DNA from 2 places in the Burkholderia sp. PU8-34 genome. Region 1 is predicted to be linked to the other one. Evidence: riboswitches for the same ligand, from Rfam matches in the RefSeq annotation. Region 1 holds a riboswitch; the other holds the start of a gene.
The links. A riboswitch is a leader RNA that binds a small molecule or an ion and turns the genes downstream of it on or off. The one in region 1 is predicted to bind thiamine pyrophosphate.

Region 1 (8,702 bases):
TTTTGTATGGTTCCCATCCGCTCGCCAGCCTCGGGTGATGCCCCCTGTCCACCGGGCGCGAGGCGCGGCGACGTCCAACCGAAGCTGTTCCGCTAGACGTGTCCTGCCCCGCTCGGCGGTTCAAACAAGGTTTCCAAACGTCAAAGACCGTTGCTCCAGACATGGTTCTGCGCGTGGCGAGTCGCCTAATCTGGAAACGTTGATTGCCCGACTCGCATCGCGCCACTTATCTTTCGTTTTGTAAGATTTATTGGGAACTGTCATATCATGTCGCCCCTCGGGCCGCTCTCCGCGGCCGACATGATTGACCTCATTTAAAAGGACACTGGATGGAAGCACTCGTACAAGGGCTGATCGACGCCGTCAACGGCGTGTTGTGGAACTACGTGCTGATCGCGCTGCTGCTCGGCGTGGGCGCGTGGTTCACGCTGCGGTTCCGGATGATCCAGCTGAAGGCGCTGTTCCTCAGCATGCGTCTCGTCGGCAGCAAGGGCGAGCCGGGCAGCATCTCGTCGTTCCAGGCGTTCGCGACCGGGCTCGCGAGCCGCGTCGGCACCGGCAACATCGCCGGTGTCGCGGTCGCGCTGACGGTCGGCGGGCCGGGCGCGATCTTCTGGATGTGGATGACGGCGCTCGTCGGGATGTCGTCCGCGTTCGTCGAGGCGACGCTCGCGCAGATCTTCAAGGTCTCGCACCCGGACGGCACGTATCGCGGCGGCCCTGCGTACTACATTCAGACGGGCCTGCGCTCGCGCGGCTTCGGCGTGCTGTTCTCGCTGTCGCTGATCCTCGCTTTCGGCTTCGTGTTCAACGCGGTGCAGTCGAATGCGATTGCCGACGCGTTCCACACGTCGTTCGGCTGGAGCCGCGCGGCGGTCGGCCTCGGCCTCGTGCTGCTGACCGCGCCGATCATCTTCGGCGGGATCCGCCGGATCGCGACGGTCGCGCAGGTGATCGTGCCGCTGATGGCAATCGGCTACCTCGCGCTCGCGGTCTACGCGGTCGCGACGCACATCGCGATGGTGCCGGACGTGATCGCGCTGATCGTGAAGAGCGCGTTCGGCCTCGAACAGGCGGCGGGCGGCCTGACCGGCTACGCGGTCAGCCAGGCGGTCGCGATCGGCGTGAAGCGCGGGCTGTTCTCGAACGAAGCCGGCATGGGCAGCGCGCCGAACGCGGCGGCGACGGCCAGCACCCGGCATCCGGTCACGCAGGGGTTGATCCAGATGCTCGGCGTGTTCGTCGACACGATCGTGATCTGCAGCGCGACCGCATTCGTGATCCTGCTGTCCGGCCAGTACGAGATCGGCACCGGGATGGAAGGCGCGGCGCTCACGCAACGCGCGATCTCGAGCCACGTCGGCGACTGGGGCGGCATCTACATGGCGGTTGCGATCTTCTTCCTCGCGTTCTCATCGGTGATCGGCAACTATGCGTATGCGGAAGGCAACGTCGAGTTCATCACGAAGCGGCGCGGGATGCTGCCGCTGTTCCGCGTCGCGGTGCTCGCGATGGTGATGTTCGGCAGCGTCGGCCAGCTTCCGCTCGTGTGGGCGATGGCCGACACGAGCATGGGCCTGATGGCGATCATCAACCTGGTCGCGATCCTCGCGCTCGGCAAGTACGCGCACGCCGCATGGCGCGACTATCGCCGCCAGCGCGCGGCCGGCGTCGCCGATCCGGTGTTCACGCGCCACACGATTCCCGAACTCGCGCGCGTGCTGCCGACCGACGTCTGGGGCGAGCACGGTCCGCTGCCGCAGCGTCCGGCGGCGGCGCCCGAAACCGGGGCCGCGCCCGGCGTCGCGGTGCGCTGACCATGGACGCCGACCGGCTCCGTGCATTCGTCGCGCTGATGCCCGATGCGGCATCGCGCGACGCGTTGCACGCGTTGCCGGTCGCGCGCGGCGCGCGGCGCACGCACCCCGAGCAGCTTCACGTGACGCTCGCATTTCTCGGTGCGATCGAGCGCGGCGCGTGCGATGCGCTGGCCGCGCGGCTGCCCGTGCTGGCGGCCGCGCATGCGTTGCCGCTGCAGCATGTCGAGCGGCTCGCATGGTGGCCAAGCCTGCCGAAGGCGCGCCTGATCGTCGCGGAACTCGGTGCCGAACCGGCGCTGGTCGCGCTGAACGACGCGCTGGTCGCGGCGTTGCAGGACATCGGGATGCCGACCGATCGCCGGCCGTTCAGGCCGCACGTGACGCTCGCGAGACTGCCGCACTACGCGGTCGGTCAACCTGCGCATGGCGGCGCGTTGCAAGAGCCGGTCGCATTGCGTTTCGATGCGCTCACGCTGTTCGAGAGCCACTTGTCGCACGAAGGCGCGTCGCACCGGCCGATCGTGTCGGCGGCGATTGCGCTGGAGGAGGCGGGGGAGGGTAACTGAAGCCCGTGCAGGCGTGAGCGGACCCGGTTGCCGGCGCACGTCCGCGATCGGGATGCGCAGGCGCGGGGGTGGCGGCCGGGACGCTCGATACGTTCCGGCCGCCGATTCGCAGGCGTTACGCAGCGACCCTGTCGCTGTCATTCACGCGCTCGACGTTGATCGTGCCGCCGTGATACGCCGCGAGCGATTCGCGGTGCGCGATGCTGACGATCGCCGCCTGCGGAAGCCGCTCGTTGAACACGTGATAGAGGCGCGCTTCGTTGTCCGCATCGAGCGCGCTCGTCGCTTCGTCGAGGAACAGGAAGTCGGGCTTGTGCAGCAGCACGCGTGCGCCGGCGAGACGCTGCTGTTCGCCCGGCGACAGCACGCGCGTCCAGTGCGCGGTCTCGCCGAGCCGGTCGGCGTAGTCCTCGAGCCGGCACGCGCGCAGCGCATCGCGGCACGCTTCGTCGCTGAACGCGTCGGCGGTGGCCGGGTACGTGAGCGCGGCCTTCAGCGTGCCGATCGGCAGATAGCTCGTCTGCGGCACGAACATCATTCGCGCGCCGACCGGCGCGTCGATCGCGCCGTCGCCGAATGGCCACAGGCCCGCGAGCGCGCGCATGAACGTGCTCTTGCCCGAACCCGACTTGCCGATCACGAGCCAGCGCGAGCCGGGCTCGATCGTGACGGTGCCGATGTCAGCGAGCGCATTGCCGTTCGGCAGCGCGAGCTTCAGCGACGACGTCGACAGTTGCTCGGAATCGACGTAATGCAGGTTGATGCCGCCGTGCTCGGTGGCGGGCGACACGCTTTCCTTCAGGTGCGACGCGCCCATCACGCGCTTGAATTCGCGCAGACGGTTGACCGTCGCGCGCCATTCGACGAGGGTGCTGTAACTGTTGATGAACCAGGAGAACGAGTCGCTGACGGTGTTGAACGCGGACGAGATCTGCATCAGTACGCCGAACGAGAACGCCCCCGCGAAGTAGCGCGGCGCGGCGACGACCAGCGGGAAGATGATCGCGATCTGGCCGTAGAAGCTCAGCACGAACGTGAGCCGCTTCGTGTACTTCATCACGCGCCACCAGTTGTCGCGGATCCGCATGAACAGGTTGTGCGCGTTGCCGTTTTCGGTGTTCTCGCCGTCGTAGAACGCGATCTGCTCGGCGTTCTCGCGCACGCGGATCAGCCCGAAGCGGAAATCCGCCTCGACGCGCTGCTGCTGGTAGTTGATCGACACGAGCGGATGGCCGACCTTCTGGATGATCAGCGAGCCGACCACCGCGTACAGCGCGGCCGCCCACACCATGTAGCCGGGGATCGCGATCGGCGTGCCGCCGAGCGTGAACGTCAGCGCGCCCGCGAGCGACCACAGGATCGTGATGAACGACACGAGCGTGACGACCGTCGACAGCAGGTCGAGCGACAGCGACAGCGTGGTCGTCGCGAACGACTGCAGGTCGTCGGTGATCCGCTGGTCGGGGTTGTCGGCGAGGCGGTCGCGTTCGATCCGGTAGAACGCGCGGTCGCCGAGCCACTGGCCGAGAAAGCGCTCGGTGAGCCACTGGCGCCAGCGAAAGCCGAGCATCTGCCGCAGGTAGCGGCCGTACACCGCGAGGATGATGAAGCCGAACGCGAGCGCCGAGAACTGCATCAGCAGGTTCGGGAAGTCGTGGACGTTCTTCGATTGCAGCGCGTTGTAGAACTCCGCGTTCCACTTGTTGAGCCGCACGTTGATCCAGACGACGCAGAGGTTGATCGCGATGATCGTCGCGAGCAGCCCCCATGCGATCCTCCATTCGGACGAGACCCAGTAGGGCTTGATGAGGCTCCACGCGGATACCGGGCGCTCGTCCTGCGGTACGTCGTGGGCGGTATGGGTCGATTGGGTCATGTGCTTCCTGATGAGTAGCCGGCGCGCGCCGGGTGAGGCAGGACGCGCGCCGCGAAACGGCATGCCGGGAAAAGGTGCCGCCTGGGTGCCGGCTGGCGCGGGTGTTCGGGATGGTGCCCCCGGCCCTTAATGTTGCTGGACGGTCCCTAACGGCCGGCTGTGACACGGCTGCCGGCGCGCGATTGCGCGCCGGCCTGCGGGCATTGTGCCAGACCGGCGCGCGGCATCGGTGAAATTGCCGACCGGGGACAGTTTGCGGCGCTTTCCGCTTTTATGGTCTAATGGCCGTCGACGAAACAGGGGTGCTTCGTGTGCGGCCGGCAGAAGGTTCGGCGGCGCGGCGAGGCTGAGAGAGACCCTTTGCACCCGATCCGGGTAATACCGGCGCGGGAAGTTTCCGATCCCGCCGGGCCGTGCTGGCTGCCTCCCCATTGTCAGCACCCTGTCCCGCCCGGCCGGCCTTTGCTGCCGGTTTCGTCCTTTTGGGTACGCGCATTGCGCGTTACGGAAGGATGCGATGACCGTTCAATCTTCAGTCTTTTGTTCCGCCCCGCGTGCATTCGCACGGGTTTGCGCACGTGCGTCCGCACGCCGCGCGCGTGCGTTCCGCGAGGAGGGCGCGCAATGACCATCACGAATTCACGACCGGATTTCGCGGTGCTGGGTGGCGGCCTCGTCGGCCGCCTGATCGCATGGCGGCTTGCCGGCGACGGGCATCGCGTCGCGCTGTACGAGCGCGGCGGCCCTGACGGCGAACAGTCGGCCGCGTGGGTCGCGGCCGCGATGCTCGCGCCGCTCGCCGAGGCGGCCAGCGCGGAGCTGCTGATCACCGAGCTTGGCGCCGCGTCGCTCGCGCGCTGGCCGCAGTGGCTCGCCGAGTTGCCCGAACCGGTGTTCTTCCAGCATCACGGCACGCTCGTCGTCTGGCATCACGCGGATCGCGCCGAGGCGCCGCTGTTCGAGCGGCGCGTGCGCGCGAACGCGCCGCCCGGGCTGCTCGACGGCGGCTTCGTCACGCTCGCGGGCGCGCAGGTCGACGCGGCCGAGCCCGCGCTGGCGGGCCGTTTCGCGCGCGGGCTGCTGCTGCCGCACGAAGGCCAGCTCGACAACCGTCAGGCGCTGCGCGCGCTTGCCGCGGGCCTCGCGGAGCGCGGCGTCGACACGCATTGGCACGTCGCGATCGACGCGCACAACCTGCCCGACGCGCACTTCACGATCGACTGCCGCGGGCTCGGCGCGAAACCGGTGCTGCCTGCGCTACGCGGCATCCGCGGCGAGGTCGCGCGCGTGCATGCGCCCGGCATCGGCCTGACGCGGCCCGTGCGGCTGCTGCATCCGCGCTATCCGCTGTACATCGCGCCGAAGCAGAATGACCTGTACGTGATCGGCGCGACCGAAGTGGAGGGCGAGGACATGTCGCCCGTCAGCGTGCGTTCCGCGCTCGAACTGCTGAGCGCCGCGTTCTCCGTGCATCCGGCGTTCGGCGAGGCGCGCATCCTCGAGCTGAATTCGCAGTGCCGGCCGACGCTCCCCGACCATCGTCCGGCGCTGATCTGGGACGGCGCGGCGACGCTCGCGGTCAACGGCCTGTACCGGCACGGCTTCATGATCGCGCCGGAAGTCGCGCATGCCGCGGTCGCGCTCGCCGAAGCGGCGCTGACCGGCGCGCTCGGCGGCGCGGATGCGTTCGCCGCGTGGCGGGGCGCGGCGCGCTGGCCGGATCTCCTTCATCACCGAGACGACGCGCGCCAGCCGGCCTGACGCACGCCGCCTTCCCGAATTCGACGAAGCACGCCATGGATATCCAGATCAATCAACAGAGGCTGACGCTGCCCGACGGCGCGACGGTTGCCGATGCGCTGAACGCGTTCGGCGCGCGTCCGCCGTACGCGGTGGCGCTGAACGGCACGTTCGTCGCGCGCGCGCAGCATGCGGCACGCGCGCTCGCGGCGGGCGACAAGCTCGACGTCGTGCACCCCGTCGCGGGCGGCTGAGCGCCGCCGGTTCGTCCCCGCTCTTTCCAGGAACACGAGATGACGTCCCTCACTTCCGCCGATGCGCTGACGCTGTACGGCGAAACCTTCGCAAGCCGCGTGCTGCTCGGCACGTCGCGCTATCCGTCGCTGCAATCGCTGTCCGACTCGATCGCCGCCGCGCGGCCCGGGATGGTGACGGTCGCGCTGCGCCGCCAGATGTCGGGCGGCACCGCCGAAGCCGGCTTCTTCGACCTGCTCAAGCGCCATGCGGTGCCGCTCCTGCCGAACACGGCCGGCTGCCAGACCGTCGCCGAGGCGGTCACGACCGCACACATGGCGCGCGAGGTATTCGAGACCGACTGGATCAAGCTCGAGCTGATCGGCGACGACTACACGCTGCAGCCCGATCCGGTCGGCCTGATCGAGGCCGCTGCGCAGCTCGTCAAGGACGGCTTCAAGGTGCTGCCGTACTGCACCGAGGATCTCGTGATCGGCCGGCGCCTGCTCGACGCGGGCTGCGAGGCGCTGATGCCGTGGGGCGCGCCGATCGGCACTGGCAAGGGCGTTGTGAATCCGTACGGGCTGCGCGTGCTGCGCGAGCGGCTGCCGGATGTGCCGCTGATCGTCGACGCGGGGCTCGGCGTGCCGTCGCACGCGTGCCAGGTGATGGAGTGGGGCTTCGACGGCGTGCTGCTGAACACGGCGGTGTCGCAGGCGACCCATCCGGAGATCATGGCGCGCGCGTTCGCGCAGGGCGTCGACGCCGGCCGCGCCGCGTATCTCGCGGGGCCGATGGACGCGCGAGATACCGCGCACGCGAGCACGCCGGTCGTCGGCATGCCGTTCTGGCACCAGGACGGGGGCTGCGCGTGAGCGCGGGGTGCGCGACCGCGTTCTGGCCGCCGGCCGACGAACTCGCGGAAGCGGCCGAACGGATTCGCGCGCGGCTCGGTGACTGGCCGCGCGGCACGGCAACCTGGCGTCTGTGCGTCGCGCCGCCCGACACGCTCGCCGACGGCGACGTGCTGATCGCAACGGAAGGCGACCACACGGCGCGTGCGCTGGCATCGGCCGCGTCGCGGCCGGCGTCGCCCGACGTTGCCGTGATCGAGTACGGCGAACGCCGCGCGGTGCTGCATCGCGCGGGCGAGCGTCATGCGCTCGACGCCGCGCATCCGCTCGCGGAGGACTGGATTGCCGCGCTCGCCGCGTTCATCGATTGCGGCTTTGCGCCGCTCGACGCGCTGGTGCTCGCGCTCGCGTGGCGCGACGGCGACGAGACCGTGGCCGATACCGTGACCGATACCGTGACTGAGAAGCCCGCAGCCGACGCATGGCCCGTCGACGCCGCGCGGTTCCCGCGCATCGCCGGGCTGCCGGCCGCGCCCGAGCCGGCGTTCCCGCCGTGTCCGGCGCAATTGGGGCTGTATCCGGTCGTGCCGAGCGCGGAATGGGTCGAACGGGTGCTCGACTGCGGCGTCCTTACCGTGCAGCTGCGCGTGAAAGGCGCCGCGCCGGACGTGCTGCGCGCCGAAATCGCGCGTGCGGTCGAGGCAGGGCGTCGCCATCCGGATGCGCGCGTGTTCATCAACGATCATTGGCAGATCGCCGCAGATGCCGGCGCGTACGGCGTACATCTGGGCCAGGAGGACCTCGAGACGGCCGATCTCGCCGCGATCGCGCGCGCGGGCCTGCGGCTCGGACTGTCGAGCCACGGTTATTACGAAATGTTGCGCGCACTGCACGTGCGTCCGAGTTATCTCGCGCTCGGGCCCGTGTTCGCGACCCTGACCAAGGCGGTGGCCGCGCCGCCGCAGGGGCTTGCCCGGATCGCCCGCTACGCGGCCTTCGCGGGCGCGCAAGCGCCGCTCGTCGCGATCGGCGGGGTGACGCAGGACACGCTGCCGGCCGTGCTCGCGACGGGCGTCGGCAGCGTAGCGGTGGTCAGTGCGGTGACGGCCGCGGACGACTATCGCGCCGCGCTTGTTGCGTTGCAGCAAAATTTCGCCGGATAATTTGACAATCATTGACCGGAGGGCCGCGGGCAGCGTCACGACATGATTCCAATGCAGGCCCTATAATTCGGCGTTCTGCGTAAAAGGACTGTCAGCTCCGTGAGCCCTTCTCCCACCGAGACACTGCTGGAACTCCGCGACGTCGATTTCGGTTACGGCGATCGCCTCGTGCTGTCGAACCTGAACCTGCGCTTCGGGCGCGGCCAGGTCGTCGCGGTCATGGGCGGCTCGGGCTGCGGCAAGACCACCGTGCTGCGCCTGATCGGCGGGCTCGTGCGGGCGCGCCGCGGCCAGGTGCTGTTCGACGGCGCGGACGTCGGCGCGCAGACGCGCGACGGCCTGTACGCGCTGCGCCGCAAAATGGGCATGCTGTTCCAGTTCGGCGCGCTCTTCACCGACATGTCGGTGTTCGAAAACGTCGCGTTCGCGCTGCGCGAGCATACCGACCT
Region 2 (8,702 bases), on a different contig from region 1:
GACGGTCGAACGTCTCGCGCGGCGTTTCTCAGCCTATCTCGATGCGTTGCGCGATGCGCTTGCCGAGACCGAGCCCGATCCGCTGCCGCTGTTCGACGCGCTCAACCGTTTCCGGATCCTGTGCGCAACCCGCAGCGGGGCGCGCGGCGCCGAGCACGTGAACGCGCTCGTCGCGTCGCACGTGAGACGCGCCGCGCGCGTGCCGCTGGCGGTCGGCGCGCACTGGTTCACCGGGCGGCCGATCATGGTGACGCGCAACGATTACGCGCTCGGGCTCTTCAACGGCGACATCGGCATCGCGCTGCCCGATGCGCACGGCGTGCTGCGCGTGTGGTTCAAGCGTGCGGACGGCACGGCGCGCGCGGTGTCGCCGGCAGCGTTGCCGCCGCACGAAACCGCGTTCGCGCTGACCGTCCACAAATCGCAGGGCTCTGAATTCGACGAGGCGGCACTCGTGCTGCCGGCGACGTTCGGCCGCGTGCTGACGCGCGAGCTGGTGTATACGGCCGTGACGCGGGCGCGCACGCGCGTGCAGGTGATCGGCGCACGGCGTGTGCTCGCGCAGGCCGTCGCGACACGCACGCAGCGCGATTCGGGCCTGTCCGCACGGATCGACGAGGCGCTGGCGCGGCGCCGTGCGGAAGCGTCGCGATGATGATCCGCTATACGCTCGATCCGGCTGAAATCGAATGGACCGCGGTGCGCGCGCAGGGCGCGGGCGGGCAGAACGTCAACAAGGTGTCGAGCGCGATTCACCTGCGTTTCGACATCCGTGCGTCGTCGCTGCCCGAATTGCTCAAGGAACGGCTGCTTGCGCTGTCGGACCAGCGCATCACGCGCGAGGGCATCGTCGTGATCAAGTCGCAGGAACATCGCACCCAGGAGAAGAATCTCGACGCCGCGCTGGCGCGGCTCGACGCGTTGATCCGCAGCGTCGCCGTCACGCCGCGCGCACGCGTCGCGACGCGGCCGACCCGCGCATCTAAGGAGCGGCGGCTGGAGCACAAGGCGCGCCGCAGCGCAGTGAAATCCGGGCGCGGGAAGATCGTCGACTGACGCCGGCGCGTCGCGCCGGACGACTTGCGCGCATCAGCGCATCACGGTTCCCGCGCTGTCGAGCACGAAGTCGACGCAGAACACGACGAGCCGGTCGTTTGCGCGGGTGGCAACGGCGGCCGTGTAGCAGTCGCGGCCTTCCGTCAGCGAAAAGTGCGGCCCCATCAGCGCGACGCGGCCGGGTGCGGCGATCGCGCGCTGGAAATACGGGCGGCGCGACCAGTTGCTGTGCGTTTCCGGAAAGAGCGGCGCGAGGCGCGTGGTGGCTGCGCTGTGGTTGTGGGCCGGCGCGCCGATCGACGGCAGGAATTGTTCGCCGATTTCGTCCGTGACGAACACGCGGCGTGCGGACGGTACGACGAGCACGCGCTGCGCGGCGTCCTGCAGGTTGCCGCTCACCGCGAACGCGGCCGCGCCCGCAAGCACTAGCCGTTCGATCGCGTCAAAGCCCGGTTGCGCGGCATTCGCCGGTACGGGGTGGCGGGCGATGAAGCGCGCCCACGCGGCGTCGAGCATCGCCGGCACCGCCGCGCTCGCGCGCGCGATCGACGGATCGGGCTGACCGAACTGGAAACCCTGCACGAAATCGATATCCGCTTCCATCAACGCTTGCAGCGCGTCGTCGCTCTCGACGCCTTCGGCGAGGACCATCGCGCCGGCCTGATGCAGCATCGACACGAGGTGATGGATGATGCGGCGATCTTCGGCAGCCCACGTCGCGCGTTCGACGAGCGAATGATCGAGCTTCACGATGTCGGGCCGCGCACGCCACACGCGGTCGAAATTCGAGAACCCGGTGCCGAAATCGTCGATCGCGATCAGGAAGTCGCGATGCTGGATCATGTCGATCGTGCGGGCGAGCTCGGCTTCGTCGCGCGACGGCTGCTCGACAACCTCGAGCACGATGCGGTTCGGCGGCAGCGCGAAATGATGGCACAGCGCCTCGACGAACTCGCGTTGCACGAGGCCCGAATCGAGCACGCGAGGCATCACGTTCAGGAATAGCCAGCCATCGCCGATCCCTTGCGCGACGAAATTGGCCGTATGAAGGCAACGGGCGAGCCGGTCGAGCAGGAGCGCTTCCTCTTCGCCGCGCGTGCGATCGAACAGCGCGCCGGGCGAGATTGCCTGACCGTTCGCGTCGACCACGCGCAACAGCGCTTCGTAGCCGACGACGCGCTTGTGCGTGATCGACAGCACGGGCTGGAACACGCTGCGCAGCGTCACGCCGCGATAGTCGGCGAGCCAGCCGGCCGGCGTGGGCGTCAGGCGTTCGAGCAGGGATTCGAGTGAAAGGTCGAGTGTCTGCGGCATGTCAGCAGCGCTCGGAGACGGACGGCAACGTGGCTTCGCGGTGCGTCGCAGCGGCGGCCGCACACGCACGCAGGCGCGGAACAACGTGGCCCATCTTGACCGCCTCCTGCGGATAATTGTTTGGAGTGTAGCGAGATCCCGATGGATCGCGTATCAGGGTAACTCCAGACGCCAGCCGCGTACAGCCTGGCGCGCCGCTCGACGCGCATCGGCGTCAACGTGGATCGGCATCGCCTGGACGCAAGAACGCGCAAAAAACGCGCCCAATCGGGCGCGTCCGTTTCACGAACAGGCGGGCGGCGCGCGAGGCCGACGCCTGCGGCCTCCGCCGACGCCGTCAGGCCGTTTCGCCGCCGCGCGGCCGCATGCCCGGAATTCGCCGGATCACGCCAGTCGCGAGCGCGGTGCCGACGAGCACGATCGCGCAGCCTTCGAGCATCACGGCCGACACGTGCTCGTTCAGGAACAGCGCGCCCCACAGCAGGCCGAACACCGGGATCACGAACGTCACGGTGATCGCGCGCGCGGGCCCGACGTGAGCGATCAGGTAGAAGAAGATGAAATACGCAATCCCCGTGCACGCGATGCCGAGCCCGAGCACCGAGCCCCATGCGTGCGCGCTGATCGGCGCCGCGGGCCACGTCGCGATCGCGAACGGCAGCAGCAGCACGGTCGAGCCGATCATGCTGCCGGTCGCGTTGACGAGCGGGTCGACACCGGTCAGCTTGCGCTTCGTGTAGTTGGCCGCGATGCCGTACAGCAGCGTCGCGCCGAGCGCTGCTGCGGCGGCGAGTGCGGTTGCGCCGGCGCCCGTGTTGCCGCTTGCGCTCGCGATCTGGTCCCAGACGAGCGTCAGCACGCCCGCGAAGCCGATCACGAGACCGAGCGCGCGCGGCAGCGACAGCTTGTCCTTCAGCCACAGGTACGCGACGAGCGCGCCCCACAGTGGCGTCGTCGCGTTGATCACCGACGTCACGCCGGCCGACAGCGTCAGCTCGGCGAACGCGAACAGGCAGAACGGCGCGCCGGAATTGAGCACGCCGACGACGAACAGCGGCCACGCATGACGGCGCAGTTGCGTGCCGAGCTCGGCGGGTTTGAAACGGGTGAGCGCGAGACCGGTCAGGAACAGCGCGCCGATGCCGACGCGCAGCGCCATCAGCGGCGCGACGCCGAACTCGGCGACGCCGATCCGGATGAACAGGAACGACGCGCCCCACAGGGCAGCGAGCACGGTCAGCAGGGAAGCGTTCTTCGGTGACATCGATCGTGGGCCGGAAGGCTGGGGAGGGGATGCGCTGAATCTTACACCGCGTTACCCGGCCGACGTTTCACGATCGGATGAAACGACAAGAAACGGTAGAACCGCGTGTCGCCGACGACGGCGGCAGCTGGCATGTCGCCGCGGAGCGCCGTTCGACAGTGGCGGCGACTAGTGGGCGGCGATCAGTGGCGACGGCCGCCGCGCCCGCCGAAACCGAAGTTGAGCGACAGCGACGGACCCCACCAGCCGCCCCAGCCCGGCGCGTAGTAGCCGGGTGCCGGATAGACCGGATAGGCCGGGTAATAGGCGGGGGCCGGCGCCACGTATGCCGGCGCCGCCGGGACGGGGGCGGCCGCGTAATAGTCGGACGGATAGTAGCCGTACGGGTAATAGCAGCCGGCAAGCGTCGCGCATGCGAGGGCTGCGGCGACGAATGTTCTGTTCATGATGTCTCCCCGGCAAGGTGGGCGGTGAGCCTATGATTAAGCTTACGCCGCGCGGCCGTGACACGATGTGCAAAACGGTAACGGATCATTTCGGGAGCCGCTACAGGAACTGCTACGGGAACTGCTACAAGAACTGCTACAAGAACTGCTACAAGAACTGCTACAAGAACTGCTACAAGAACTGCTGCGGGAGCGGCGGTGGCGATCCCGTCCGCCATGTGGGGTCGCCGGTCACAAAGGGCAGCTTTCGGCGACCGCGCCGATCACCGCCACCCGCACGCATCGATCGCCGGACGACATGTGCGCTCCGCAGCGAAAACGGCGCACCCGCAATGCGGATAGCGCCGTCTGTCGTGTCACGCTGCCTCCGGGGGAGGCAGGCCGTCAATGCTTGCCGACCTGGTTGCCGATGATGCCGCCGACGGCCGCGCCGCCGAGGGTCGACAACGCATTGCCGCCGATCGCCGCACCGGCGACGCCGCCTACGCCCGCGCCGATTGCCGTATCGCGCTGACGCGTGGTCATTGAGTCGCACGCCGACAGGCTCGCCATCGTTGCGACGATCAGTGCGCTTGCCCCAATACGCCGAATCGAAATCATGATCGTTGTCCTTGATGTCATAAAAGGTTGTTGCGCGTCGGATGGGTCCCGCGCACAAACCCAAGGTACGCGCCGAACTGGAGGTCTGCTGTAAGGACTTGTTAAAGTGATCGACTTACGTAATCAATTGTTTCCCGGCACGGTGGCGGGCATGCGGCATGCACAAAAAAGCCCGCTCGAAAGCGGGCTGCGTGCATCGCGGAGCGATCCGGCGCTGATTGCCGGCGACGCTTATTGGCGGTGATAGATCTCGGCGCCGGTCTTCACGAACTCGACGGCCTTGACCTCCATGCCCTTCTGCAGCGCCTCGGTTTCGGACACGCCTTGTTGCGCCGCAAATTCGCGCACGTCCTGCGTGATCTTCATCGAGCAGAAGTGCGGGCCGCACATCGAGCAGAAGTGCGCGACCTTCGCGGAATCCTTCGGCAGCGTCTCGTCGTGGAATTCGCGCGCCTTGTCCGGATCGAGACCGAGGTTGAACTGGTCTTCCCAGCGGAACTCGAAGCGCGCCTTCGACAGCGCGTTGTCGCGCACCTGCGCGCCCGGGTGGCCCTTGGCCAGGTCGGCGGCGTGCGCGGCGAGCTTGTACGTGATGATGCCTTCCTTCACGTCGTCCTTGTTCGGCAGGCCGAGGTGTTCCTTCGGCGTCACGTAGCACAGCATCGCAGTGCCGAACCAGCCGATCATCGCGGCGCCGATGCCCGACGTGATGTGGTCGTAGCCCGGTGCGATGTCGGTCGTCAGCGGCCCGAGCGTGTAGAACGGCGCTTCCTTGCACCAGTCGAGCTGGAGATCCATGTTCTCCTTGATCAGCTGCATCGGCACGTGGCCGGGGCCTTCGATCATCACCTGCACGTCATGCTTCCACGCGATCTGCGTGAGCTCGCCGAGCGTCTTCAGCTCGCCGAGCTGCGCTTCGTCGTTCGCGTCGTAGATCGAGCCGGGGCGCAGCCCGTCGCCGAGCGAGAAGCTCACGTCGTACGCCTTCATGATCTCGCAGATCTCTGCGAAGTGTTCGTACAGGAAGCTTTCCTTGTGATGCGCGAGGCACCACTTTGCCATGATCGAGCCGCCGCGCGACACGATGCCCGTCATCCGGTTCGCGGTGAGCGGCACGTACTGCAGGCGCACGCCCGCGTGGATCGTGAAGTAGTCGACGCCTTGCTCGGCCTGTTCGATCAGCGTGTCGCGGAAGATTTCCCAGGTCAGGTCCTCGGCCTTGCCGTTGACCTTTTCCAGCGCCTGGTAGATCGGCACCGTGCCGATCGGCACCGGGCTGTTGCGGATGATCCACTCGCGCGTTTCATGGATGTGCTTGCCGGTCGACAGGTCCATCACCGTGTCGCCGCCCCAGCGGATCGCCCACGTCATCTTGTCGACTTCCTCGCCGATCGACGACGTGACGGCCGAGTTGCCGATGTTCGCGTTGATCTTCACGAGGAAGTTGCGGCCGATGATCATCGGCTCCGATTCCGGGTGGTTGATGTTCGCGGGGATGATCGCGCGGCCGCATGCGACTTCCGAGCGCACGAATTCCGGCGTGATCTCGGTCAGCGCGTTCGGGCCGAACGCGGCGGCGCCGAACGCCTGGCCCGCGTGCTGGCGGCCCATCATCGCGGCGAGCTTCGCGCCGTTCGGGCCGCTCGCCTTCAGGCTTTCGAGGTACTCGGCGCGGCGCTGGTTCTCGCGGATCGCGATGTATTCCATCTCCGGCGTGATGATCCCCTGGCGCGCGTAGTGCATCTGCGTGACGTTCTTGCCAGCCTGCGCACGGCGCGGGTGGCGGTGCAGGCCCGGGAAGCGCAGGTCGGCCGTGGCCGGGTCGGCTGCGCGCTCGCGGCCGTAGTCGCTCGTGAGGCCCGACAGCGTCTCGGTGTCGCCGCGCGCTTCGATCCAGCGCTGGCGCAGCGCCGGCAGGCCCGCGCGGATGTCGATCTTCGCGTCCGGATCGGTGTACGGGCCCGACGTGTCGTATACGTAGATCGGCGGATTCTTTTCGCCACCGAAGCCGGTCGGCGTGTCGGACTGCGTGATCTCGCGCATCGGCACGCGGATGTCGGGCTGCGAGCCCGTCACGTAGATCTTGCGCGAATTCGGCAGAGGTGCGACGGCAGCGGCGTCGACGTGGGCGTCGGCGGACAGAAACTTCGGATTGGCGTTCATGCAATCTCCTGTATCGGCCCGAGTCGGCGCTATGGCGATGACTCGGGTCCCATGGCGAATGTGGGGCTCGAGCTAAGCAGGAGACGAGGTTGGTGAGGCGGCGGGTTTCGTCAGAGGGATGGCGGCGAAGCCCGTACGCTTCCCTGCGCTGGCATTACCCAGATCAGGTTCAAAGGGTATTTCTCACCCGCAATGCCGGTTTCTTGACCGAACGCATTGCAGGACCCCCGCGTTAGCAAGCGCACAAGATACACCGGGTTCGCGGCAGTTTCAACCGGGGGCAGATCACGGGCATGCCACGGCGCGTCCGTCCGGCGGCGGCGTGCGTCCGGGCAGGTTGGCCGGGAGAGCGTCGGGTGGGCGTTTCCGGCGGAAACGGCGGGAAAACCCGGGGCCATCGTGGCCAGCCTGGCGATGCGGCGGCGCGCGGCCGGCCGGGCCGCGATCGTTCGCCGCAAAAACTAAAATGTTCTGTGACGGGGCTGTCATTTCACGTGGCCTCGTCCGACTATTCGACTCCTCAAACCCACCCCTGAAGGAGTGATGTCATGAAGAAGAACGTATTGATCGCCGCCTGTCTCGCCGGTTTCGCCTTTGCAGCGACGGGCGCCTACGCACAGAACGATGCGATGTCCAAGGACCAGTCGTCGATGTCGAAGGACCAGTCGTCGATGTCGAAGGAGCAGGCGCCGATGTCGAAGGACGCAATGGGCCACGACGAGATGTCCAAGGACAACGGCATGAAGAAAGGCGCCATGGCCAAGCACGACATGAAGAAGAAAGGCGCGATGTCGCACGATACGATGGGCAAGCCGACGAACGACGACAAGTCGAACAAGATGTCGTACTGAACGCATCCTTCGCGCGCGTGCCGTGAGCGACCGGCCGCCGGCGCATCCGCCGCCGGCCGGGGCGGTGCCTGCTGCGCGCCGCGCGCTTCCCGGACGTCGTGCAGCCGGTTGGCCTGCCGTCGTGCGGCCAGCCTGCGCCGACTGCCGACCCATTCGAGGAGGTGCGTCATGCCCGCCGTTCCTGTTCCCGAGCACGCGGCCGCCAGGCCGCCCGTGCAGACGATCCATCCGCTGTGGGTGCGCGTGAGCCACTGGCTCAATGCGCTCGCGGCGATCGTGATGGTGTTGTCCGGCTGGCGCATCTATGACGCGTCGCCGATCTACCCGCCGTTCATGTTCCCGCACGGCATTACGCTGGGCGGCTGGCTCGGCGGCGCGCTGCAATGGCATTTCGCGGCGATGTGGTTGCTCGCGGGCAACGGGCTCTTCTACCTGACGATGGCGACCGCGACCGGGCGCATCGCGCGCAAGTTCCTTCCGGTCACGCCATCGGCGGTGCTGCGCGATCTGGTCGCGGCGCTGCGCGGCAAGCTCGCGCACGACGACCTGAGCGTCTACAACGCAGTGCAGCGCGCCGCGTACCTGACGGCGATCGCGGATCTCGTCGTGCTGGTGCTGTCCGGTCTCGTGATCTGGAAATCGGTGCAGTTTCCGCTGTTGCGGACACTGCTCGGCGGCTACGACAACGCGCGCGTCGTGCATTTCTGGGCGATGTCGGTGCTCGTCGCGTTCTTCGTCGTGCATGTCGCGATGGCGCTGCTGGTGCCGCGCTCGCTGCTCGCGATGCTGCGTGGACGCTAGGCGCGAACACGCGCAAGGAGATCATCATGTCCGAACCCCAAGACACGCGCGGCCGTCCGCGCTGGACGCTCGACCGGCAGGCGCTCGCGCTCGACGTGCGGCGCGAGCTGGAGATGCCGTCGCGGCGCCTGTTCAACCGGCGGATCCTGACGCTCGGCGGCCTGACGATGCTGACCGGCTGCACGCTGCAGGACGACGCATCGGTCA

Region 2: it holds a riboswitch for thiamine pyrophosphate, as region 1 does, so the genes downstream of both, thiC (phosphomethylpyrimidine synthase ThiC) here and ACV22Z_RS28070 (FAD-dependent oxidoreductase) in region 1, are expected to answer to the same signal.

The regions. Positions count from the first base shown of each region.
Region 1 is NZ_JBSAXC010000015.1:105,663-114,364, reverse strand. Features, by position in the region: gene ACV22Z_RS28085 (alanine/glycine:cation symporter family protein) at 330-1,817, shown strand; gene thpR (RNA 2',3'-cyclic phosphodiesterase) at 1,820-2,386, shown strand; gene ACV22Z_RS28075 (ABC transporter ATP-binding protein/permease) at 2,502-4,262, opposite strand; TPP riboswitch at 4,551-4,672, shown strand; gene ACV22Z_RS28070 (FAD-dependent oxidoreductase) at 4,887-6,023, shown strand; gene thiS (sulfur carrier protein ThiS) at 6,059-6,256, shown strand; gene ACV22Z_RS28060 (thiazole synthase) at 6,296-7,111, shown strand; gene thiE (thiamine phosphate synthase) at 7,108-8,253, shown strand; gene ACV22Z_RS28050 (ABC transporter ATP-binding protein) at 8,353-8,702, shown strand, end outside.
Region 2 is NZ_JBSAXC010000002.1:173,047-181,748, forward strand. Features, by position in the region: gene ACV22Z_RS05485 (AAA family ATPase) at 1-655, shown strand, start outside; gene arfB (alternative ribosome rescue aminoacyl-tRNA hydrolase ArfB) at 652-1,056, shown strand; gene ACV22Z_RS05495 (EAL domain-containing protein) at 1,090-2,370, opposite strand; gene ACV22Z_RS05500 (DMT family transporter) at 2,708-3,634, opposite strand; gene ACV22Z_RS05505 (hypothetical protein) at 3,817-4,080, opposite strand; gene ACV22Z_RS05510 (glycine zipper 2TM domain-containing protein) at 4,465-4,680, opposite strand; gene ACV22Z_RS05515 (hypothetical protein) at 4,787-4,924, shown strand; gene thiC (phosphomethylpyrimidine synthase ThiC) at 4,912-6,843, opposite strand; TPP riboswitch at 6,966-7,082, opposite strand; gene ACV22Z_RS05525 (pentapeptide MXKDX repeat protein) at 7,392-7,694, shown strand; gene ACV22Z_RS05530 (cytochrome b/b6 domain-containing protein) at 7,863-8,495, shown strand; gene ACV22Z_RS05535 (molybdopterin-dependent oxidoreductase) at 8,522-8,702, shown strand, end outside.